DNA from 4 places in the Geodermatophilus sp. SYSU D00779 genome. Region 3 is predicted to be linked to each of the others. Evidence: riboswitches for the same ligand, from Rfam matches in the RefSeq annotation. Region 3 holds a riboswitch; each other region holds the start of a gene.
What was found. Region 3 has a riboswitch for cyclic di-AMP ahead of ACI79G_RS01080 (LysM peptidoglycan-binding domain-containing protein). Riboswitches for the same ligand answer to the same signal wherever they lie in the genome.
Positions count from the first base shown of each region.

Region 1: linked by a shared signal. The riboswitch ahead of ACI79G_RS21570 (peptidoglycan DD-metalloendopeptidase family protein) and the one ahead of ACI79G_RS01080 (LysM peptidoglycan-binding domain-containing protein) in region 3 are both predicted to bind cyclic di-AMP.
Region 2: linked by a shared signal. The riboswitch ahead of ACI79G_RS09605 (transglycosylase family protein) and the one ahead of ACI79G_RS01080 (LysM peptidoglycan-binding domain-containing protein) in region 3 are both predicted to bind cyclic di-AMP.
Region 4: linked by a shared signal. The riboswitch ahead of ACI79G_RS02620 (NlpC/P60 family protein) and the one ahead of ACI79G_RS01080 (LysM peptidoglycan-binding domain-containing protein) in region 3 are both predicted to bind cyclic di-AMP.

Region 1 covers NZ_JBJGZQ010000033.1:2,479-8,293, forward strand. The annotation lists gene ACI79G_RS21565 (maleylpyruvate isomerase N-terminal domain-containing protein) at 1-748, shown strand, start outside; gene ACI79G_RS21570 (peptidoglycan DD-metalloendopeptidase family protein) at 822-2,042, opposite strand; cyclic di-AMP (ydaO/yuaA leader) riboswitch at 2,054-2,204, opposite strand; gene pstS (phosphate ABC transporter substrate-binding protein PstS) at 2,670-3,770, shown strand; tRNA gene ACI79G_RS21580 (tRNA-Ile) at 3,804-3,877, shown strand; gene ACI79G_RS21585 (methyltransferase) at 3,942-5,042, opposite strand; gene ACI79G_RS21590 (FAD-binding protein) at 5,282-5,815, opposite strand, start outside.
Region 2 covers NZ_JBJGZQ010000009.1:161,671-167,485, forward strand. The annotation lists gene treY (malto-oligosyltrehalose synthase) at 1-1,758, shown strand, start outside; cyclic di-AMP (ydaO/yuaA leader) riboswitch at 2,044-2,211, shown strand; gene ACI79G_RS09605 (transglycosylase family protein) at 2,236-2,796, shown strand; gene treZ (malto-oligosyltrehalose trehalohydrolase) at 3,313-5,067, shown strand; gene ACI79G_RS09615 (dihydrofolate reductase family protein) at 5,069-5,791, shown strand; gene ACI79G_RS09620 (DoxX family protein) at 5,766-5,815, opposite strand, start outside.
Region 3 covers NZ_JBJGZQ010000001.1:230,614-236,428, reverse strand. The annotation lists partial or broken gene ACI79G_RS01085 (NAD(P)-dependent oxidoreductase) at 1-200, shown strand, start outside; gene ACI79G_RS01080 (LysM peptidoglycan-binding domain-containing protein) at 384-1,490, opposite strand; cyclic di-AMP (ydaO/yuaA leader) riboswitch at 1,492-1,611, opposite strand; gene ACI79G_RS01075 (alpha/beta hydrolase) at 1,876-2,736, opposite strand; gene ACI79G_RS01070 (DNA-directed RNA polymerase subunit alpha C-terminal domain-containing protein) at 2,824-3,351, shown strand; gene ACI79G_RS01065 (hypothetical protein) at 3,383-3,559, shown strand; gene ACI79G_RS01060 (NADPH:quinone oxidoreductase family protein) at 3,641-4,609, shown strand; gene ACI79G_RS01055 (PucR family transcriptional regulator) at 4,679-5,815, opposite strand, start outside.
Region 4 covers NZ_JBJGZQ010000003.1:13,961-19,775, forward strand. The annotation lists gene ACI79G_RS02610 (protein kinase domain-containing protein) at 1-508, opposite strand, end outside; gene ACI79G_RS02615 (hypothetical protein) at 800-1,144, shown strand; cyclic di-AMP (ydaO/yuaA leader) riboswitch at 1,341-1,489, shown strand; gene ACI79G_RS02620 (NlpC/P60 family protein) at 1,506-2,588, shown strand; gene ACI79G_RS02625 (M48 family metallopeptidase) at 2,778-4,064, shown strand; gene ACI79G_RS02630 (glycosyltransferase family 4 protein) at 4,061-5,188, shown strand; gene ACI79G_RS02635 (AMP-dependent synthetase/ligase) at 5,197-5,815, opposite strand, start outside.

The sequences.
Region 1 (5,815 bases), on a different contig from region 3:
GTGCGTGCACCTGGGCCTGTGGGACGACCACGCCGCGCTGCCCGACCTGATCGCCTCGGCGCGGGCCGGCGGGGTGGGGACGCCGCCGGACGTCGACGCCACGAACGCGCGGGTGACCGCCGCGTACCGGGACGCCTCCCGGGAGGAGGTGCTGGCCGCGCTGCGCCGGAACGGGGAGGCCACCGCCCGGTACCTCGCCGAGGAGCCGGCAGAACTCGACACCGCACCGGCGGTGGCCGTCGTCGGCCGGCTGCCGCTGCTCAGCGTCGTCCTCGGGCAGGCCTACGAGCTCGCGGTGCACGGCCTGGACCTGGTGCCCTGCGGCGCGACCCCTCCCCCGCCCGCGGTCCTGCAGTCCGGGCTGGCCGCGCTGGCCGACGTGACCGGCGCGCTGGCGGCCCGCGAGGGGGTCAGCGGCGGCGCGACGCTGGCGACGCCGGAGGGCGGCTGGGCCTTCGCCGCCGACGGCTCCGGCTGGACGGTGCGCCCGACCCCCGCCGGCGACGTCCGGGGCACCGCGGTGGAGGCGCCGGCGGACCTGCTCCTGGAGGCCGCCTCGGGCCGGGTCAACCCGGTGGCGGCGCTGGCCCGGCGACGGCTGCGGGTGCACGAGCTGGGCGGCCTGCTGGCCCTGGCGCCGATCGTGCAGTCGGCGCCGGGCATCCCCGGCGGCCCGATCCTGGCGCTGGCGGCGCAGACCCTCGGGGGCGTGGGCGGCCTGCTCGGCCGGCTGCGCGGACGACGCTGAGAGACCTCCGGGGCCCTTCTCCGAGGGTGGGGAGGACGGGGTCCTTCCCCGGTGAGGCGAACAGGGTCCTGCTTCAGCAGGCGCCGCCCAGCGCGATGCCGTGCGACTGGAGCCACGGCATCGGGTTGACCCGGCTGGCGTAGAGCCCGCCCTGGTGCACCTCGAAGTGCAGGTGCGGCCCGGTGGACTGGCCCTTGTTGCCGACGTCGGCGATGTGGTCCCCGGCCTCCACGACCTGACCGGCGCCGACGTGGAACTGGTTCACGTGCCCGTAGAGGGTGATCTGCCCGTCGCCGTGCTGCACGTACACGGCCTGACCGAAGCCGCTCGCCGCGCCGGCCTGTAGGACGACGCCGTCCTCGGGCACGTAGATCGGGGTTCCGATGGGCGCGGCGATGTCGACGCCCTGGTGCATGGTCCCCCAGCGCGGGCCGTAGCAGGACGTCACCCGGCCGGCGGTCGGCATGCCGGACGTGCCCGAGGCGCTGGCCAGCGTCTGCTGCTGCTGGGCCTGGCGGGCGCTCCACGCGGCCGCGGCGTCGGCGGCGCCCTGCGCGGCGAGCAGCCGCTCGCCGGCCAGGCGGAGCTCCTCGTCGAGGCGGGCCTTCTCCGCTGCGCGGGCGTCGTAGTCGGCCTGGGCCCGGGCGAGGTGCTCGTTCGCCGCGCGCTCGGCCTCGTCGGCCTTGCGGGCGAGCTCGCCGAGCTGCGCGACGGCGGCCCGGGCGGCGCGGTCGGCCTCCTCGACCCGCGCCTGGACGGTGAGGAACTCCTGCAGCCGGTCGGCGCGGTGGTCACCGAGCTGCTCCATGGTGGCGGCCTGCTGCAGCAACTCGGTCGGGCTCTGCGCGTCGAGGATGAGCTCGAGGTCGCCGTAGCGCTCCTCGGCGCCCATGTAGGCCTCGCGGCCGAGCTGGGCGATGTCCTCCTCGGCCCCGGCGACGTCGGCCTGGGCGGCGGCCAGCTCGGCGGCGGTCCGCTCGGCCTCGGCCTGGCCCTGGGCCAGCTGGGCGCGGGCGACGAGGGCGGCGTCCGCGGCGGCCTCGGCCTCGATGGTCATCCGCTGGAGCTGCTCCTCCGCGGCCTTGACCTGCGCCTCGATGGCCTTGACCTGCTCCTCGAGCGAGGCCTGCTCCGAGGCGGCGGGGGCGGGCGCGGCCCCGGCGACGACGGGCGTGCCGGCCAGGAGCCCGACCACCGCGGCGGCGACGACGACGGCCCGACGCGGAGCGCGCGAGCGACTGCTGGGCGACGTGGCGCAGCGGACCACGGTGTTCAGGCGGTGCAGGGTCGCCAAGGCGACGGTTCTCCCATCCTCGCGACCGCCTACCGAGTTAGCTGACGGGTTCGGGCCGGACGGCGCCCTACCTGCCTGCGCAGCACGTGCGCATGCAGGACTCACCCCAGGTGTTCGGTGGGTCCCCGGTCCGCCTCGGCCCCGGGTCGGGACGTCGGCGGTTCGGCGGGGCCGTGCCGAGGCCCCCGGTTCCCGAGGAGCTGAGCCCGGCAGGGCCGTCGGGGAACCTACACGGATCCGGGCCCCGGGTCACGATCGGGTAACGGAGCCGGGGCGCCGCCTTGCCACCGGAGCGCCGTCTCCACTACGCGGCGTCAGCGCGCGACCGCGGAACGGTGACCGGGGTGCAGGTGTGACGCGCGAGGCGACCAGCAGGAACGCCGGGATCCCGCGGATTCCCGGCCGGACCGGCCGGCACACCACGTGTCCGGTGTGATCTCGCCCACGGGACCACTCGATCGGGGGGCTGTGGACGTCGCCCGGGCGTCGTCCACAGCCCTCCTCGCTGGGTGCGGAACCCGTGTAGCGGCGCCTCCGGGTGCTGATCGGTGAGGGCCGGGAGCGAGGCCTAGGGTCGTGTCCGGACGCCCGGCGCGGAGCGCGGGGCCGGATGGCGGGAGGACGCGGGTGTCGGCCCGGAGGAAGGTCGCCGCTGCTGTCGGGGTCGCCGTGGTGGCCGGTGCAGCGGTGGCCCTGTCGCAGTACGTGCCCCCGAACGAGCGCGGCCAGGGCACGGAAGCCGCCGGCGACCTCAGCGGCTCCCTCGTGGGCGCCGGGGCGAGCAGCCAGCAGGCGGCGATGCAGGGGTGGACGGCGGGGTACTCGGCGGTGCAGCCGGGCGTCACCGTGGACTACGACCCGGTCGGCTCCGGTGGTGGCCGCGAGCAGTTCGTCGCCGGTGGCATCGACTTCGCCGGCTCGGACGCGCCGCTCGACGAGGAGGAGCTCGTCGCGGCACGGGAGCGCTGCGGCGGCGAGGTGTTCGAGCTGCCGAACTACATCTCACCGATCGCAGCGGTCTACAACCTCCCGGGGGTGGCGGAGCTGGCCCTCTCCCCCGAGGTCCTGGCCCGGGTCTTCGCCCGGCAGATCACCCGCTGGGACGACCCCGCGATCGCCGCGGACAACCCCGGCGTCGCGCTGCCCGCCCTGCCGATCACCCCGGTGAACCGGTCCGACGAGTCCGGGACGACGGAGAACTTCACCGAGTACCTGGCCGCCGCAGCACCCGGGGCCTGGCCCTTCGAGCCCGACGGCGAGTGGCCCGTGGAGGGCGGCGAGTCGGCCCAGGGCAACTCCGGCGTGGTGGCCGCCGTCGCCGGCGGGCAGGGGACCATCGGCTACGCCGACCTCTCCCAGGCCGGCGACCTCGGGGTGGCCCGCATCGGCGTCGGCGGCGGGTTCGTCGCGCCGACGCCCGAGGCCGCGGCCGCCGTCGTGGAGGGGTCCGAGCCGCTGCCGGGCCGTGGTCCGTACGACTTCGCCCTGGAGCTCGAGCGGACGACGGCCGAGTCGGGCCGCTACCCGATCGTCCTGGTCAGCTACCACCTGGGCTGCATCGCGTACGAGGACCAGCTGACCGCCGACCTGGTCGCGGACTTCATGACGTACGTGACGAGCCAGGAGGGCCAGGCCGCGGCCGCCGAGGTGGCCGGCTCCGCGCCGATCTCCGAGGCGCTGCGCGAGCAGGCCCGGACGGCGATCGACGCCATCACCACCGCGTCCTGAGACGGTCCGCGCATCTGGCAGGCTGGACACCGCGGGGCGGTAGCTCAGCCGGTCAGAGCATGGGACTCATAATCCCTGGGTCGTGGGTTCGAGCCCCACCCGCCCCACGTATTGCGCATAACCTGCAGGTTTGGATCAGACAGCAGCTCCTGCTCCACATGTACGAGGTCGTCAGCCGGTCCGCGCTTCCAGGATGCAAACGGGTCCGGCCGGCACGACGTGGGTCAGCTCGAATCCGGCGCTGGCGAGAAGCGTACGAAACTCGTCCTCGGAGCGTTCCCGACCCACCTGGTCGACGAGCATCTCAAGATCCAGAAGCGTGGCGGCGGCGAGGTCCGTCGCCCGAGAGAGGACGAACTCCACAACGAGCAGTCGTCCGTGGGTGGGGACCGCTTCACGCAGCCGAGACAGGATCTGCCTGGCCGACTCGTCATCCCAGTCGTGCAGCACGAACTTGACAAGGTAGGCATCGGCACCGGGAGGAATGCGGTCGAAGAAAGAACCGGCAATCACCTCGACGCGATCTGCCACATCCGGCGCGCGCAGGTCATCGTGCAGCGCGGCCACGGTGGAGGGCCGGTCGAAGAGCACGCCGTGCAGCCGCGGGTTCGCTTGCAGCACAGCGGCGAGCAGGTGCCCGTGGCCGCCGCCGACGTCGACCAGCGTGGAGCACACGGAGAAGTCATAGGCCGCCACAATTGCCGGCGTGAGGCGGCTGGAGACGCTGGTCATGGCCGCGTCGAAGACAGCTCCGGCCGCGGGGTCGACGTCGTTGAAGTACTGCCACAGCGACATCCCGTAGACCGCGTCGAACGCGGGCCGCCCCGTGCGGATGCTGTGCGGAAAGGCTCCCCAGGAACGCCACTCCCACTCGGACCCGAACATGCGAGCGGTGTCGCGCAGGGATTCGGGATGGGTCGAGGCGAGCGTGGCCGATCGCGGAGTTTGCGCGAAGCGCTGCTCCTCAAGCTCCTCGAACATACCGTGGGCGGCGAGGGCCCGCAGCAGACGATAGAGAGACGGGGCGTGGCTGCCCGTGGCCTCGGCGAGATCGTCGATGGACCGCGGACCATCCGCTACCAGGTCGGCGAGGCCGAGCTCCGCGGCCGTCTCGACCGCACGTGCGAGCCGTTGCCCGCGCAGCATCCCCACCACCGCGAGAATCGCCTTGTTGTCCTCCAGGGCCTGGCGGTCACTGACGGCGGATTCCGACAGGTCAACCAGGCCCGCCTTGACGGTCGGTGGGGACGGATCCGATTCCGGCTGGGTCATAACTAGGGATCCTTCACCGCTGTGTGCCCGTCGTAGACCTGAGCCGCGGCGGCCCGAGCGGTACTTCCGAGCGATGGCTGGTGGTGGAAATGCGGGGCGCCGATCTCATCGGCTTTCCCCGCAGCACGACAGAGCCTCCAGCCGCGCCGCGGTGCAGTCCACCAGCCGCGGGACCTCGGCCGGCTCTTGCAATATGGCTCGATTCAGCGTGCTGTTCAACGCCATCACGAAATTTCCGCTCAGAACATTCCGGCTCCTGGCGTCAGGATGTTAGCCGGGTCGTAGTTCTCCTTGACCGTGCGCAGGGCCTGGTAGCCCGGCCCGTGGTGGGTCCGCCAGTCCTCCCTGGTCATCGGCGTGCTGCCGATGGGGTAGAGCGTTCCTCCCAGCGCGCGGGCTCGCTCGTACATCGCGCGGGCCTTGTCCAGTTGGGTCGGCACGTAGCCCGGGTCCTCCGGCGAACCGGAGGTGCAGATGTCGAACAGGAGGACCTGTTCCTCCTTGGGCAGGCGCAGGGCGTGGGGCCGCGCGGCGTTGTCAATCGGGAACAGCAGCACGAAGCCGGCTGGCCCGAGCTCTTCCGCGGTCAGCTCGGCCAGCGCGTCAGCGACGAAGGCCTCGATGCGGGAGCCGGGGAGGAACACGTCTCTCCACACCCGCGGTAGGTGGGTCAGTCCGAGGGCCTCGAGTTGCTCGTCGACGACGGTGAAAAAGGAAGACGTGTCCAGCTCCATGACGGTGCGGGCCCCAGGGGCGCTGCGCAGCCCGGCCAG
Region 2 (5,815 bases), on a different contig from region 3:
GAGCTGGTCGACTGGCGGCGCGCCGACCGGGACCTCAACTACCGCCGGTTCTTCGCGATCAACACCCTCGCCGGGCTGCGCGCGGAGGACCCGGCGGTCTTCCAGGCCACGCACGACCTGGTGCTGCGGCTGGTGGGGGCCGGCGCGGTCGACGGGCTGCGCATCGACCACCCCGACGGCCTGGCCGACCCCAAGGGCTACCTCGACCGGCTGGCCGAGGCCACCGGCGGCCGGTGGACCGTGGTGGAGAAGATCCTCGAGCCCGGGGAGGACCTGCCGGAGTCGTGGCGGACCGCCGGGACGACGGGCTACGACGCCCTCGCCGAGGTCGACGACGTGCTGGTCGACCCGGCCGGCGAGACGGTGCTCAGCGCGCTGGACACCGAGCTCACCGGCGCCCCGGTCGACTACGCGCACCTGGTGCACGACTGCAAGCGCGAGGTCACCGACGGGATCCTCGGCTCGGAGGTGGCCCGGCTGGTGCGGGTCATCGGCGAGCTGCCCGGCATCTCCCGCGAGCAGCAGACCGAGGCGCTGGCCGAGCTGCTGGCCAGCTTCCCGGTCTACCGCACCTACCTGCCCGACGGCCGCGAGCACCTCGACGCCACCGTGGTCGCCGTGCGGGAGCGCCGTCCCGACCTCGGCGCCGCGCTCGATGCGCTGCACCCGGTGCTCTCCCAGGCCGGGACCGAGGCGGCGACCCGCTTCGAGCAGACCAGCGGTCCGGTCATGGCCAAGGGGGTCGAGGACAGCGCCTACTACCGGTGGGCCCGGTTCGTGGTGCTCAACGAGGTCGGCGGCGACCCGGCGCGGTTCGGCAGCACGGTGCAGGAGTTCCACGAGGCGCAGCAGCGCCGCGTGGAGCGCAAGCCGCGGTCGATGACCACGCTGTCGACCCACGACACCAAGCGCAGCGAGGACACCCGCGCCCGGCTGGCCGTGCTCGCCGAGCTGGGGGCCGAGTGGGCCGACCTGGTCCGCGGGCTGCTGACCCGGCACCCGCTGCCCGACCGGCCGCTGGCCCACCTGGTGTGGCAGAACCTGGTGGGCGCCTGGCCGCTGTCCCGCGAGCGGGCGCACGGCTACGCGGAGAAGGCGGCCCGCGAGGCGGGGACGTCGACGACGTGGACCGACGTCGACGAGGAGTTCGAGACGGCGCTGCACGAGATGGTCGACGCGGCCTACGACGACGAGCGGACGAACGCCGAGATCGAGCGGTTCGCCGCCCGCATCGCGCCGTTCGGCCGGTCCAACTCGCTGGCGCAGAAGCTGCTGCAGCTGACGATGCCCGGCGTCCCCGACGTCTACCAGGGCACCGAGCTGTGGGACCTCTCCCTGGTCGACCCGGACAACCGCCGTCCGGTCGACTACGAGCAGCGCCGCCGGCTGCTGGCGCAGCTGGACGCCGGTGAGGTCCCCCCGGTCGACGAGACCGGCGCGGCGAAGCTGCTCGTCGTCTCCCGCGTGATGCGGGCGCGGCGGGAGCACCCCGAGTGGTTCGCCGGGTACGAGCCGGTGGCGGCGACCGGGGTCGCCGCCGACCACGTGGTCGCCTTCGACCGGGGCGGTGTGGTGCCCGTGGCGACCCGGCTGCCCGTGGGCCTGTCGATCGTCGGCTGGGGCGACACCGCGCTCCAGCTGCCGACCGGCGCCTGGCGGGACCTGCTCACCGGCGGCCGGTTCGTCTCCGACGCCGAGGGGCTGCCGGTGGCGGGGCTGCTCGAGCGGCTGCCGGTCGCGCTGCTGGTCCGCGACTGAGGAAGGCCCCCCTGCCCCCACCGCTCGCAGGCTCGCGGCGGGACCCTGCAGGGGGGCGCCGGGTCCGGGCCAGGACCGGTGGACTGAGACGCAGTTCACGTCCCCGCGGGTGCACGTGCGCCCGCGGGGACGTGACCAGGTGATCTGCCCGGTCCCGGTCCCGACGGCCGGCCGTGTCACCGCCGTTGCTCCTGCGGCACGAGGTGAAGCGCCGTGACCTGACCGTTACCTTGTCCCGGCACCCCCCATCCGGGACCGGGTGCCGGAGCCGATCCGCCGAACCCCGTCCGTCGGCCGCCGTACCTCCTGCACAGCCAGGACGGGGGTGGGGGACCCATCTCGGTGTCCGGCCGGTCCGGCCGGGCACCTCGGGGTGAAGCCGTGTGCGCACGGCCGGGGCACCGATCGCTCCGAACCCGACAGCTCACCTCGCAGGCGGCGGATCGGGAGTCCCCCATGCGTTCGTCCTCTTCCCGCATGCCCGCACGCGCCCTGCGCCGCGGCGCCGTGGTGCTCGGTGGCGCCGCCGCCGTCTCCCTCGGCGTCCTCGCCGCCCCGGCCTCGGCAGCGGCCCCCAACGACTGGGACGCCGTCGCCCAGTGTGAGTCCAGCGGCAACTGGGCCATCAACACCGGCAACGGCTACTACGGCGGCCTGCAGTTCAGCGCGAGCACCTGGGCCGCCTTCGGTGGCCACGAGTACGCGCCCAACGCCCACCTGGCCACCAAGGCGCAGCAGATCGCCGTCGCCGAGCGCACGCTCGACGCGCAGGGCCCGGGTGCCTGGCCGACCTGCGGCAAGGCGCTCGACCCCTCCGCCCCCGAGGCGGGCGCGGCTCCGGCCGCGCCGGCCCTGGTGTCCGCCCCCGCGCCGGCGGCCGCCGGCGGGACCTACACGGTGCAGGCCGGTGACACGCTCGGCCGCATCGCGTCGGAGCAGGGCGTCGCGGGTGGCTGGCAGGCGCTGTACGCCGCCAACGACGACCAGCTGAGCAGCCCGGACCGCATCGCGGTCGGCCAGGTGCTGCAGCTGCCGTGAGGCGGACCGGCGGCCGGGGGACGTCCTCCCCCGGCCGCCGGGTGCCGGTGACGACCTGGAACGGCCCCGCTGCAGGGCCCCGCGCGGAGCTCGCGAGCGGTGAGGAGGACGGGGTCCTCCTCCAGAAGCGGATGGCGTCGATGACCCGCGCCCGGACGGCGATCACCGCGGGCAGCAGCCCGGCCGGGGCGCCCACCGCGGTCGCCGCGACCAGCCCCTCGACGGCCGCGGCCACCGGGGAGCCCGGGGTGTCGGCCAGCGGGACGCCGCTGTTGAGCAACCGCTCCAGCGGCAGGATGCGCACCAGCACGACCGACAGCGCCACCGCGGCGAGCCCCTCGGGGGCGGGGTGGTGCCCTCCGGCACGGGTTGGTGCGCACGGTAAGGACACCACGACGGTCCGGATGCCCCGTGGCGCACGGCACGCCGGGAACGCGTGGTTGGCGACCGCCCGCGCGGGCATGACCCCCCGGACCGTCCGCATGACGACCCCGATCTCCCCCTGGAGGCCCCTGCATGTCCGCTGCCGTCGAGTTCGCCGTCTGGGCGCCGGTCCCGGAGCGGGTCCGGCTGCAGGTCGAGGGGTCGGTGCACGAGATGCGCCGGGAGGAGGGCGGCTGGTGGCGCGCCGAGGTCGAGGCCGGCCCGGAGGCCGACTACGGCTTCCTGCTCGGCGACGACGACACGCCCCGGCCGGACCCGCGCTCGCGCCGCCAGCCGGAGGGCGTGCACGGGCTGTCCCGCCGCCACGACCCGGCCTCCTACCAGTGGGGTGACCGCGCCTGGACCGGCCGCCCGCTGGCCGGGGGCGTGGTCTACGAGATGCACGTCGGCACCTTCACGCCCGAGGGCACCCTCGACGCCGCCGTCGGGAAGCTCGACCACCTCGTCGACCTCGGCGTCGACTTCGTCGAGCTGCTGCCGGTCAACGGCTTCGACGGCACGCACAACTGGGGCTACGACGGCGTCCTCTGGTACACGGTGCAGGAGAGCTACGGCGGCCCCGCGGCCTACCAGCGCTTCGTCGACGCCTGCCACCGGCGCGGCCTCGGCGTCCTCCAGGACGTCGTCTACAACCACCTCGGCCCGTCCGGGAACTACCTGCCGCTGTTCATGCCGATCTTCAGCGAGGGCGGCGCGAACACCTGGGGCAGCTCGGTCAACCTCTCCGGCCCTGACTCCGACGAGGTGCGGCGCTACATCCTCGACAACGCGCTGATGTGGCTGCGCGACATGCACGTCGACGGGCTGCGGCTGGACGCCGTGCACGCGCTGGTCGACGAGCGCGCCACCCACGTGCTCGAGGAGATGGCGCAGGAGGTCGACCGGCTGTCGGTGGCGCTCGGCCGGCCGCTGACGCTCATCGCCGAGAGCGACCTCAACGACCCGCGGATGGTCACCCCCCGGGTGGCCAACGGCACGGGCATCCACGCCCAGTGGAGCGACGACTTCCACCACGCGCTGCACTCGGTGCTCACCGGTGAGGGCCAGGGCTACTACGGCGACTTCGCCGCGGCCGGCCTCTCCGGGCTGGCCAAGACGCTGACCGGCGCGTACTTCCACGACGGCACCTGGTCCAGCTTCCGCCGCCGGCACCACGGCCGGCCGGTCGACACCGCCCTGCTGCCGGGCTGGAAGTTCCTCGGGTACCTGCAGGACCACGACCAGATCGGCAACCGCGCGGTGGGCGACCGCGTCTCGGCGTCGCTCTCCCCCGGCCTGCTCGCCGTCGGCGCGACGCTGGTGCTCACCAGCCCGTTCACCCCGATGCTCTTCATGGGCGAGGAGTGGGGCGCCTCGACGCCGTGGCAGTTCTTCACCAGCCACACCGACCCGGAGATCGGCCGGGCGACGGCCGAGGGGCGCAAGGGCGAGTTCGCCGAGCACGGGTGGGACGCCGACGAGGTGCCCGACCCGCAGGACCCGGAGACCTTCACCCGCTCCAAGCTGGACTGGTCGGAGGTGGAGCGGGAGCCGCACGCCCGGCTGCTGGCGACCACCCGGGCGCTGCTGGCGCTGCGCAGGCAGCACCCCGACCTGGTCGACCCCGACCTGTCGCGGGTGGAGGTCGCCTGGGACGACGAGGACCGCTGGCTGGTCGTGCACCGCGGCGCGCTGCGCGTGGTGGCCAACCTGTCCGGCGACGCGCGGGAGGTGGACCTCGACCGCGCGGCCACCGGCGTCCTCCTCGCCACCGGGGACGAGCCGGGCCTCGCCGGGACCACGGTGACGATGCCGGCGGAGAGCGCGGCCGTGCTGACCACCGCCTGACGTGCGCCGGCTGCTGCCCGATCCGGCGCCCGACCTGGACGACGACGCGCTGGTCGAGGCGTACCGGCTGCCGGCCGGGCGGTCGCTGCGGGTGGACTTCGTCGCCTCGCTGGACGGCTCGGTCACGGTGCAGGGCCGCAGCGGCGGCCTCGGCTCCCCCGGCGACAAGCGGGTGTTCCGCACCCTGCGGGTGCTCGCCGACGTCGTCCTGGTCGGGCACGGGACGGCGGCGGCCGAGGGCTACCGCCCGGTGGACGCCGACGCGCAGGTCGGCCGGCTGCGGACGTCGCTCGGCCGGCCGGAGTCAGCGCCGATCGCGGTCGTCTCCCGACGGGCGTCGCTGGCCCCCGGCGACCGGCTCGCCGTCCCGTCGACGTTGCTCGTCACCTGCGCGGCCGCCGACGCCGGCCGGCGGGCGGCCCTGGCCGAAGCCGGCGTGGCCGTGCTGGTCTGCGGGGAGGACGACGTCCACCTGCCCACCGCGCTCGACGCGCTCACCGAGCGGGGCCTGGAGCAGGTGCTGTGCGAGGGCGGGCCGGCGCTGCTGTCCGCGGCGCTGGCGGCCGGGGTGGTCGACGAGCTGGACCTGTCGATCACCCCGGCGCTGGTCGGCAGCCCGGACCGGCTGCTGGCCGGCGCGCTGAGCGACGTCGTCCGCCCCCGGCTGGTGCAGGTGCTCGAGGAGGACGGCGTGCTGTTCACCCGGTACGCGGTCGACCGGTAGCCCGCCGGGCGACCGCCGCGGCCC
Region 3 (5,815 bases):
CGCTGGACGCCGCCCGGCTGGCCGCGCTGCCGCGGCACGCCCTCGTCGTGAACGTCGGCCGGGGGACGACGGTCGACGAGCCCGCCCTCGTCGCCGCGCTCACCGAGGCGGGCATCGCCGGCGCCGCGCTGGACGTCACGGAGGTCGAGCCGCTGCCGGCCGACTCCCCGCTGTGGGACGCGCCGAACCTGCTGCTCACCCCGCACGCCGCCGGCGGCCGGCCGGGGGGGGGGGGGGGGGGGGGGGGGGGGGGGGGGGCGGGGGGGGGGGGGGGGGGGGGGGGGGGGGGGGGGGGGGCGGGGGGGGGGGCCGGGGGGCCCCGGGGGGGGGCCCCCCCCCCCCCGCGCCGGGGGGGGGGCCCCGCCCGCGGGCCGGGCCGGGACTCAGCCGGCGTAGTTCACGTGCACGTGGTCCATGTGGTTCGCCGTCGCGCTGCCGCGGTCGGCCATGGCCTTCCACACGCCGTCCGGCGAGGTCAGGATCCGCTGCTGCCAGATGACGTACTCGACGCCGAGCTCGTCCCAGTGGGCGATGTGGTACTCGGCGATGGCGTCGCCGAGGGCGGCGTCGGACGTGACCATGTAGTCCAGCGCGAGGCCGGACGGGTGGCCGTTCGGGTCGGTCGCGCTGGCCCGGGTGCCGCCGATGGTGATCGAGTCGGCGCCGGGCACCTCGCTGACCACCCGGTTCGCCGCGGCCTGCACCTGCGAGGCCACGTCGCCGGCGCTGTTCGTGATGCGCGCGGTGGCCGCGGGAGCCGCAGCGGCCACCGGGGCCGGAGCGGCCGCCGCGGCGAGCGGGACGACCACCGACGCGGGCGCCGCGTTCCCCGCCCAGCCGGCGGCGGGAGCCGGAGCGGCGGCCGCCGGGTCGGCGGTGTGCAGGACCTGCCCCGGGAGGATCACGTTCGGGTCGGCGCCGATGACGTCGACGTTGCGCTGGTACAGGTCGCGCCACGACTGGCCGTGGGCGGCGGCGATCGTCCCGATCGTGTCACCGCGCTCGACGGTGTAGCCGTCCTCGGAGGCGTGGCGACCGTGGGTGTCGGCGTCCTCCGGGCTCGTCGCCGGAGCGGCGCTCGGCGCGGCTCCCGGCGTCTCGGCGGCGGCCGCCGTGGTGCCGTCGGTCAGGCGACCCCCGCAGGTCGGCCAGGCGCCGATGCCCTGGCCGGCGAGGACCTTCTCCGCGATCTCGACCTGCTGGGCGGGGGTCGCCAGGTCAGCGCGGGGTGCGAGCGCCGTGCCGCCGTATGCGGCCCAGGTCGACTGGCTGAACTGGAGCCCGCCGTAGTAGCCGTTCCCGGTGTTGATGCTCCAGTCGCCGCCGGACTCGCACTCGGCCACGCCGGTCCAGTCGTGGGTGGTGGCGGCGAGGGCCTGGGCCGGGGAGCCCAGGACGCTGAACCCGACGACGGTGGCGCCGGCGGCGACGGGCGCCTTGGCGAGGGCCTTCTTGGTGCGGACGTAGCGGGGTGCGCGGTGCTTGGCCATGGTGATCTCCGATCACCGCCGGCGAGGTGAGCTGTCGGGTTCGGGCGATCGGTGCCCGGCCGCGGTCCGCGGCTTCACCCCGAGGCGGTCCTCCGCTCGAGTCGTGCGGCTCGAGTCGTGGCGCGCCGTGGTCGTGGGTCCCCCACCCCTGCCCTGGGATCTGGAGGGCGACCGGTGGGCAGGGTTTGGCGGACCGGCGCCGCGCTCTCTCGTTTGCTGAGCGCACACGAAAAGCTACGTGCAGTCATGTGCATTGTCGTCGTGACGCCGGTCACAAACCGGCTCCGGAACCGGCGCGCCGCAGGTCGGCGCGGCGTGTCGCGCCGGTGTAGCCGTGGTCACCCCTGACCGCTCGCCGCACGGCCTCCCGCCCCGCGGCGAGCGGTCAGGAGGAGGGACGGTGGGCGTCGAGCCAGGCGACGACGTCGGCCAGGACCTCGTCCCTCTCGGGCTCGTTGTGCGGCTCGTGGAACAGCCCCTCGTAGGTCCGGAGCGTGAGATCGGGGGAGCCGGCGTGCGCCCGGACGACCTCGCTGGCGGCCGGCGGCACCAGCCGGTCGGCGGTGCCGTGCAGCACCAGCAGCGGCACGGTCAGCGAGGGCAGCCGCCGGGGCATGGCCAGCGCGGCGGTCATCAGCTCGGCGCCGGTGCGGGCGACCATCCGGCCGTTGTGGTTGAGCGGGTCGGCCCGGTAGTCGCGGACCACCTCGGGATCCCGGCTGACCGCCTCCGCGTCGAGCCGCAGGACGCCGAGGTCGGGCAGGACGCGGGACAGCAGCGGCGCCACGGTCCGCTGGACGGCGTTCGCGGCACTGGTGTCCAGCGCGGCCGCGGAGATGACGGCGCCGGCGACCCGGGCGTCCGGCGTCCCGGTCAGGTACTGCAGCGCGATCAGCCCGCCCAGGCTGTGCCCGTAGACGAACAGCGGGACGCCGGGGTGCTGCTCGCCGGCGGACCGCACCAGCTCGGCCACGCCCTCGACGGCGGCGGCCATGCTGCCGATGTTGCCGCGGCGGCCCGGGGACCGGCCGTGGCCGGGGTGGTCGACGGCGTGGGTGGCGTACCCCGCGGCGGCCAGCCGCTCGGCGACGTGCCGGTACCGGCCGCCGTGCTCGTGCGCGCCGTGCACCAGGACGACCGCGCCGACCGGGTCCTCGACCGTCCAGGCCTGCCGGTACAGCCCCGAGGCCAGCGTGCCCTCGGTGTGGATCGGGGGCGGGGACCCGCCGGGACGGGCAGCAGCCATCGGGAGCCTCCTGTGCGCACGGACTGCGGGCATCCTGCAGGAGCCCTGGACCGGTGCGGCCGGGCGGCCGGTCCTAGGTTGGACACCATGCCGACCACGTCGCCGGGGACCGCGCCCGGGGAGACCGTCAGCGACCTCGGCCTGCCCGCGCGGGCGGTCACCGCACTGGCCCGGGCCGGGATCACCACGACCGCGCAGCTCGCCGGCCTCACCCGGGCCGACCTCCGGGCGGTCAACGGGCTGGGCCCGGGCAGCATCGCGGCGATCCGCCGCGTCGTCCCGGAGCCGCCCGGCCGCACGCCCGGGGGCCAGCGCGAGGAACGGCTCCCTCCCCCGGACACCCACCCGGACGACGAGGAGTCGCCCGCCGCGCCGGCGATCCCGTCGTTCGAGTCGCTGCGCAGCACGCGCCGCCGGACGACGGTGGACCTCATCGTGCCCGCGACGCCGCCCCCGCCCGAGCCTCCGCCGACCGCGCCCCGGCCGCCGGACTACGCCGACCTGTGGCGCCTCGGCGTCCGGGTCGGGCAGGCCGTCGCGACCCTGCCGGTGCGGCTGGCGCTGTGCGCCGTCCGGGAGCCGGTCCGCCGGCTGCGCCGGCTCGCCAGGGGATGAGTCCGCCGCCCGGCGGGGTACCCCGGGGGTCATGGACACCGAGAGCACCCCGCCGCGCGACGACGGCCCGCAGGAGACCGCTCCCCCGCTGCCCGACGACCCCCGCGTCCCGAGGCTCGAGGACGCGGAGTCGACACGGAGCACCGAGCTCGGCGGCGCCGCCCCCGCCGTCGGACCGGAGTCGACGGAGCAGCCGGAGACCGACTGAGGCCGTCACCCCGCGGTGCGGCCCCGGTTCCGCGCTCTGACAAGCTCGCCGCCTGAGCACCCCCACCGTCCAGGAGGACCCGTGCGCGCCGCCCAGATCACCACCCTCGACGGCCCCTCGGCCATCTCGGTCGTCGACGTCCCCGAGCCCGACGCGGACGCGGGTGTGCTGATCGACGTGCACGTCGCCGGGGTGACCTTCCCCGAGGTGCTGCTCAGCCGCGGCCAGTACCAGGTCAAGCCGGAGCTGCCGTTCGTCCCCGGCAGCGAGGTCGCCGGCACGGTGCGCGGCGCGCCGGAGGGGAGCGGCTTCCGGCCCGGTCAGCGGGTGGCGGCCTTCCCCGGTTTCGGCGGGTTCGCCGAGGTGGCCGCGGTCGACCCCGGCCTGGTCTTCCCCCTGCCCGACCGCGTGGGCTTCGAGCAGGGCGCGGCGCTGCCCATGAACTACCTGACCATGCACTTCGCGCTGCGCCGCCGCGGGCAGCTGCGCGAGGGCGAGACGGTGCTGGTGCACGGCGCCGCCGGCGGCCTGGGGACGGCGGGCATCCAGCTGGCCAAGGCCTACGGCGCGCGCGTACTCGCGGTGGTGTCGAGCGAGGGCAAGGGCGAGACCGCGCGGGCCGCCGGCGCCGACGAGGTCGTGCTCGCCGACGGGTTCCGCGACCGGGTCAAGGAGCTCACCGGCGGCCGCGGCGTGGACCTCGTGGCCGACCCGGTGGGCGGGGACCGCTTCACCGACTCGCTGCGCAGCCTGGCGCGGGAGGGCCGGCTGCTGGTCCTCGGTTTCACCGGCGGGGAGATCCCCACGGTCAAGGTGAACCGGCTGCTGCTGAACAACGTCTCGGTCGTCGGCGTCGGCTGGGGCGCGTTCTGGATGGGTGACCCCGGCTACGTGCAGGAGCAGTGGCGCGACCTGCAGCCGCTGCTCGAGCGCGGCGCCCTCGACCCGGTCCTCGGGTCGGTGCACGACCTCGCCGACGCCGCCGCGGCGGTCACCGAGCTCGACGAGCGCCGGGCCACCGGCAAGGTGCTGCTGCGCATCCGCGACTGACGAGCGGCGCGGCCCCGCTGCAGGGTCCCGGCGCGAGCCTGCGGGTGGCGGGGGCAGCGGGGTCCTCCCTCAGGTCGCCGTGCCGCGCCAGCGCAGCACCTCCAGGGCCGCGGCGACGCTGACGACGTTGTCGGCGAGCGGGCGCGGCAGCAGCTCGTCGGCGCGGGCCAGCCGGCGCAGCACCGTGTTGCGGTGCGTGTAGAGCCGCTCGGCGGTGCGCGAGGTGTTGCCCAGCTCGCGGACGTAGGTCCGGACCGCCTGCTGGGTGTCGGCGTCGGCGTGCAGCAGGCCGCCCAGGGTGTCGACGAGGAACTCGTCGGCCTGCGTCGGCTCGGCGGTGAGCAGCGCCACCAGCTGCACGTCCTCGTAGCGGGCCACCTGCTGCGGGCTGGTCAGCCGGGCGACCATGCGCTGGGTGGTGGCGGCGTCGAGGTGGCTGCGGCGGAAGCCGTCGACGTCCCGGCCCGGGCGGCCCACGGCCACCCGGACGTCGGGGTGCGGGGCCAGCTCGTCGGCGAGCTGCCCCGCGTTCGGCGCGGTCGCCACCGGCAGCCAGACCCACAGCGCGGCGGCGCTGGCGACGACGGTGAGCCGGTGCGCGGCCCCGCCGGCCCGGACGACGGCCTCGGCCGCGGCCTCGAGCTGCTCGGAGGCCGTCCCCGACCCGCTCCACACGACGACGGCGGTGTGCGGGCCGGCCAGGCCGTAGCCGAGCTGGGCCTCGGCGCGGGCCCGGCTGATGGGGGCGCCCTCCAGCAGCAGGCTGACCGCGGCCCGGCGCTCGGCGTGCGCACCGCGGGTGAGCTCGTCGCGCTCGGCCCGCATCCGCTCGGAGGTGGCCGCGACGGTGTCCTCGATGAAGGTGGCGATGGACAGCGCGGAGACGTCGAGCAGCTCGCGCAGCTCGGCGGGGTCGGAGGTCAGGTCGAAGCAGATCTCCATCCACCGCCGCCAGGCCACGCCCTGCGCGGCGCGGTAGGCGTCCAGGGCCGACTCGTCCAGGCCCCGCCGCACCAGGTCGCGGGCCGCCTCCAGCGACTCGGGCCCGGTGTTGGGCGGCACCCGGCGTCCCGGGTGCTGCACGTTGGCCGCCGCCCAGTGCAGCAGGTTGGCCAGGCTGACCCGCCGGGTCGCCGCGGCGAGCACCGGGTCCTCGGCGACCGGCCGCATCCGCGGCCCGCCCAGGGAGGCGGCGTGCAGCTCCTC
Region 4 (5,815 bases), on a different contig from region 3:
CGTCCGCGGTCAGCGGCGGGGCCGCCCCCGTGCCGCCGACCTGGGCGATCCCGAAGTCCACGAGGTAGACGAAGTCCTGCGCCGCGACCAGGAGGTTGGACGGCTTGACATCGCGGTGGACCAGCGCCCGGGCGTGCGCGGCGTCGAGGGCCCGGGCGGCCTGCTCGACGATCCGCACCACCCGTGCCGGGTGCAGCGGCCCCTCCTGGGCGATCACCCCGGCGAGGTCGGTGCCGTCGACCAGGCGCATGTCGATGTAGAGCCGGCCCTCGATCTCGCCGTAGCGGTGGATCGGGATGACGTGCGGGTCGTTGAGCTGCGCGGCGGCGTAGGACTCCCGCTTGAAGCGTTCGACGTACCCCTCGTCGGCGGCCACGCCGGCCGGCAGCAGCTTGAGCGCGACCCAGCGGGCCTGCTCGCGGTCGTAGGCGCGGTACACCTCGCCCATGCCGCCGCGGCCGAGCAGGTCGTGCAGGACGTAGGGGCCGAAGCCGGTCACGTGCAGCACCCGGCCACCCGCCGGGCGGCCGTTCCGGGCCGAGACGCTGTCATCGGTGTCCCCCCTCGCGACCGAGCTCCGCGCAGCGGGACGGACCCTAGGTCGCGGAGCCTCGGCTGCCCAGGGTCCTGCGTCTCCCGGGGGACGATCCGACACGATCGGGTGGTGCAACGCCTGGCGGCCCGTCTGTCGGGGCGCGGTCGCACGGAACTGTCGGTGTCCGCTCCTAGCGTCCTGCCCGGATCGACCGGGGCCACGGACGGCTCCCGTGACGAGGGTCGGCGAGCAGAGGAGTGCACCGTGTACATCGACTGCGACACCTGCACCGCCCGCGGTACCGGCTGCGGCGACTGCGTCGTCACCGTGCTGCTGGGGGCGCCACCGGGCTGGCAGGGCGCCGACCCGACGGTCGTGCCGATGACCGGGCGGCGGGAGGACCGGCTGTCCGCCGAGGACGTCGTCGTGCTGCCGCCGGGGGTGGTCGTGGAGTTCGACGAGGTCGAGCGGCGCGCCGTCCAGGTGCTGGCCGACGCCGGTCTGGTGCCGCCGCTGCGCCACCAGCACTCGGCCCGCCCGGTCCCGGCACGACGGGCCGCGCCGCAGCGGCGGGGCGGCGGTCAGGGGTCGCAGCGGCGCACCGGGTGAGCGGGGTGCTCCGGCGTCCGCGTGAGCCGGGCGCGACGGACGGCGTGTCGCCGACCAGGAGGAACACCGACCCCACAGTCCCCGGCACCCCCGTTCGTCACTTCTTCGACACCCCCGTACGGTGAGCCGGTCCGGCCGGGTGGTCGTCACCTGCACGAGGGTGACCTCGGCCGCTCACCGCCGAATCGCCCGACGCGCCGCACCGGCGCCGAGGGGGAACCGGGGACCCACCGCAGCACTGGGGTGAGTTCTCCCGCGCGCCGGTCCGCCGGGGCGCGGAGATAGGGCGCCTTCTTCCCAGCCCGAACCCGTCAGCTAACTCGGTAGGCGGTCGCTGAGGAAGAACGGAGAGCCGCCGCCCGTGGCGACCCCCCGCCCTGCACTGGGGCATGCCGTCGATCAGTGCCATCCCGACCTCGCGGTCGCGTTCCGCCGCCCCACCCCGTCGCGCGGCATCGCCCGCGGACTGGTCCTGGGAGCCACCGCCACCCTCGCCCTGACGCTGCTGCCGGGCACCGCCGTCGCGGATCCGGAGGACCCCACGAGCGCCGCGCGGGCCGCCCAGCTGGTCGCCCAGGCCGCGCACGAGCTCGAGGTCGTCACCGAGCAGGTCAACGAGGCCCGCGAGACGCTGGCGCAGCAGCAGGCCGCCGTCCGGAGCGCCGACCAGGCGGTCGCCGAGGCCCAGTCGCAGCTCGACGCGCTCGACGGTCGGATCCGCCAGGTCGCCCGCACCGCCTTCACCTCCGGCGACGGCATGCCCGAGCTGGACCTGCTGATGACCAGCCGGTCGGCCGAGGAGTTCGTCTCGCAGCTGGCCACCCTCGACGCCATCGCCGGCCACACCGACGACGTACTGGGCGAGGTCGCCGCGTCCGCCGCTGAGGCCGAGCGGGCCCACGCCGACGCCGACGCCGCGCAGACCGCCGCCCGGCGCACGCTCGACGAGGTCACCGCCCGCCAGGCCCGGCTCGAGGCGGACATCGCCGACTACCAGGCGCAGTACGACGCGCTGTCGGCACCGCAGCAGCAGGAGGTGGTGGCCGCGCACGCCGGCCGGCCGGTCCCCGCCGCGCCGGCCGCCGCGGCCACCGGCGCCGCGCAGGCCGCCGTCGACACCGCCCTGGCGCAGGTCGGGGACCCGTACGTGTGGGGCGCCGGCGGACCGGACGCCTTCGACTGCTCGGGGTTGACCCAGTACGCGTACGCCGCGGCCGGCACCAGCCTGCCGCACTCCTCGCGGATGCAGGCGACGATGGGCTCCGCGGTGTCCCGGTCCGAGCTGCAGCCCGGCGACCTGATCTTCTACCACAGCCCCGTCAGCCACGTGGCGATGTACATCGGCAACGGCCAGATGGTGCACGCCTCGACGTCGGGCCAGCCGGTGAAGGTCGTGAGCGTCGACTCGATGGGCGGCATCAGCGCGATGCGCCGCATCGTCTGAAGGCCCCCGTCCTCCCCTGGAAGGACCCCCTTGCCCCCCGCCACTCGCAGGCTCGCGGCGGGACCCTGCAAGGAGGCCGCCAGGGCTCGGGGCGGGACCCGGGACGGGGCCGGTCGGACGCCCACGACCGGTCCACCCCCGGCCGGGTGCCGTCCCGGCCGCCGCTCGGCCCGACCTAGGATCGGCCGGGTGAGCGAGGCGGGCGGGGGGAGCTCCCGCCGGGCCGCGCTCCTGGTCGCGGGCGTGCTCGGCGCCGCGCTCGTCGTCGTCCTCGTGACGGTCCCGCCGTGGACGCTGCTGCCCGAGCCGCCGGGTGGGCGTACGCCCGTCGACCCGGCGGCGGTCCTGCCCCCGGACCTCCTGACCCGGACCGAGGCCTTCGCCGGGGCGCTGCGGCCGGCCTCGCTGACCTCGTTGCTGCTCGGCCTGGCCGTCTCCGCCGTCCTGGGGCTGACCCCGCTGGGGGCGCGGGTGGTGCGGGCCGCGGCGCGACCGGTCGGCGGAGGGCGGGTCGCCCAGGTGCTGCTGGGCACGGCGGCCGTGGTGGTCCTCGGCCAGCTGGCCACGCTCCCGGTGTCGGCGTACGCCGAGGTGGTCCGGCACCGGTACGGCATCTCGATCCGCAGCTGGGGGCTGTGGCTGCGCGACCTCGCGGTCTCGACCGCCATCAGCGCCGTCCTCACCGCCCTCGCGCTGGCGTCCTTCCTCTGGCTGGTCCGGCGGGCGCCGCGCACCTGGTGGGCGTGGGCCGCGGCGGTGGCGGCCGGCTTCGTCGTCGTCGGGTCGTTCCTCTACCCGCTGGTCATCGAGCCGGCGTTCAACCGCTTCGAGCCGCTGCCCCCCGGTGAGCTGCGCACCGAGCTGCTCGACCTGGCGGAGGAGAACGGCACCCCGGTGCAGGACGTGCTCGTCTCCGACGCCTCCCGGCGGACCACGGCGCTCAACGCCTACGTCTCCGGTTTCGGGTCGACCCGCCGCATCGTCCTCTACGACACGACGCTCGAGCACCTGTCCGACGAGGAGGTCGAGTCGATCGTGGCGCACGAGCTCGGCCACGTCGTCCACGGCGACGTGCTCACCGGCACCCTGGTCGGGGCGCTGGGGGCAGCGGCCGCGGTGGCGCTGTCGGGCTGGCTGCTGTCCTGGACGCCGTTGCTGCGCCGCGCGGGCGCGCGGTCGCCGGCGGACCCGGCCGTCGTCCCCCTGGTGCTGCTCCTGCTGTCGGTGGGCGGGCTGCTGAGCACGCCGGTGCAGAACCTGGTGTCGCGGCAGGTGGAGGCGCGCGCCGACCTGCGCGCGCTCGACCTCACCGGGGACGCCGGGGCGTTCACCGCGATGCAGCGCGAGCTGGCCGCCACCAACCTCAGCGACCCGGACCCGCCCGCGGCCTGGCAGTGGTTCTTCGGCTCGCACCCGACCGGCGCGCAGCGGATCGCCTTCGCCGAGGACTGGCAGCGGCTGGAGGACGCCGGGTGAGGACGCTGGTCGTCACCAACGACTTCCCGCCGCGCCAGGGTGGCATCCAGACCTTCGTCGCCGCACTGCTGGCCCGCCGCCCGCCGGGGTCACTGGTCGTGCTCGCCTCCCGGTCGCCCGGCTGGCAGGCCCACGACGCCGCGCTGCCCTACGAGGTGGTCCGCCACCCGACCGGCGTGCTGCTGCCCACACCCGGAGTGGCCCGCGCGGCGGCCGGGCTGGCCCGCAGGCACGGCTGCGACACCGCCTTCTTCGGCGCGGCGGCCCCGCTGGGGGTGCTCGCCCCGGCGCTGCGGGACGCCGGGGTGCACCACCTGGTCGGCGCCACGCACGGCCACGAGACCGGCTGGGTGGCGCTGCCCGGCGCGCGGCAGCTGATGCGGCGGATCGCCGCCGGGCTCGACGTGCTGACCTACATCAGCGACTACACGCGCGACCGGCTGGCGCCGGCGCTGGGCGGGGTCACCCGGATGGCGCAACTCTCGCCCGGGGTGGACGTCGACCGCTTCACCCCGGACGCCGACGGGGCGGCGGTGCGGGCGCGCCACGGGCTGGGCGGCGCACCCGTCGTCGCCTGCGTCTCACGGCTGGTGCCGCGCAAGGGCCAGGACGTGCTGGTCGCGGCGTGGCCGCGGGTGCTCGCGCGGCACCCCGACGCGCGGCTGCTGCTCGTCGGCGGCGGCCCGCTGGAGGACCGCCTGCGCCGGGAGGTCGCCGCGCGGGGGCTGGAGCGCTCCGTCGTCCTCACCGGGCCGGTGCCACCGGAACAGCTGCCGGAGCACTACGCGGCAGGCGACGTGTTCGCCATGCCCTGCCGCACCCGCCGCGGCGGTCTGGACGTCGAGGGCCTGGGCATGGTGTACCTGGAGGCGGCCGCCTGCGGCCGGCCCGTGGTGGCCGGCACCTCCGGTGGGGCGCCGGAGACGGTGCGGGAGGGCGTCACCGGGCACGTGGTGGGCGACCCCCGCTCGCCGGAGGCCGTGGCCGACGTCCTCACCGGCCTGCTCGACGACCCGCAGCGCGCCCGCCGGATGGGCACGGCCGGCCGGGCGTGGGTGGAGCAGCGGTGGTCGTGGACGACGATCGCCGACGCCTTCGCCGCCCTGCTCCACCCCGACGGCTGACGGCTCCCCTACGCGTGCGAGGGGCGCGGCGAGGAGTCCTCCTGGTAGAGGCTCTCCACCTCGTCGTCGAACTCCTTGAGCACCACGGAGCGCTTGAGCTTCAGGCTCGGCGTGAGCATCCCGTTGTCCTCGGTGAAGTCGGTGCCGAGCACGCGGAACTTCTTGATGGCCTCGGCGTGGGACACCGCCTTGTTGGCCTCCTCGACCGCCGCGGCGAGCTCGGCGAGCACGTCGGGGTCCTCGGTGAGCTGGGCGGCGGTGAGACCGGCGTCCTTGCCCTTGGCCGCCAGCCACTGCGGCAACGCCTCCTCGTCGAGGGTGACGAGCGCGGCGATGAAGGGCCGCTGGTCGCCGACGACGATGCACTGGCTGACCAGGCGGTGGGCGCGCAACCGGTCCTCGAGGACGGCGGGGGCGACGTTCTTGCCGCCCGCGGTCACCAGGATCTCCTTCTTGCGCCCGGTGATCCGCACGAAGCCGTCGGCGTCGATCTCGCCGAGGTCACCGGTGTGGAACCAGCCGTCGGCGTCGATGGCCTCCTCGGTGGCCCGGGCGTTCTGCCAGTAGCCGCGCATCACGATGCCGCCGCGGATGAGGATCTCGCCGTCGTCGGCGGTGGCGAACGCG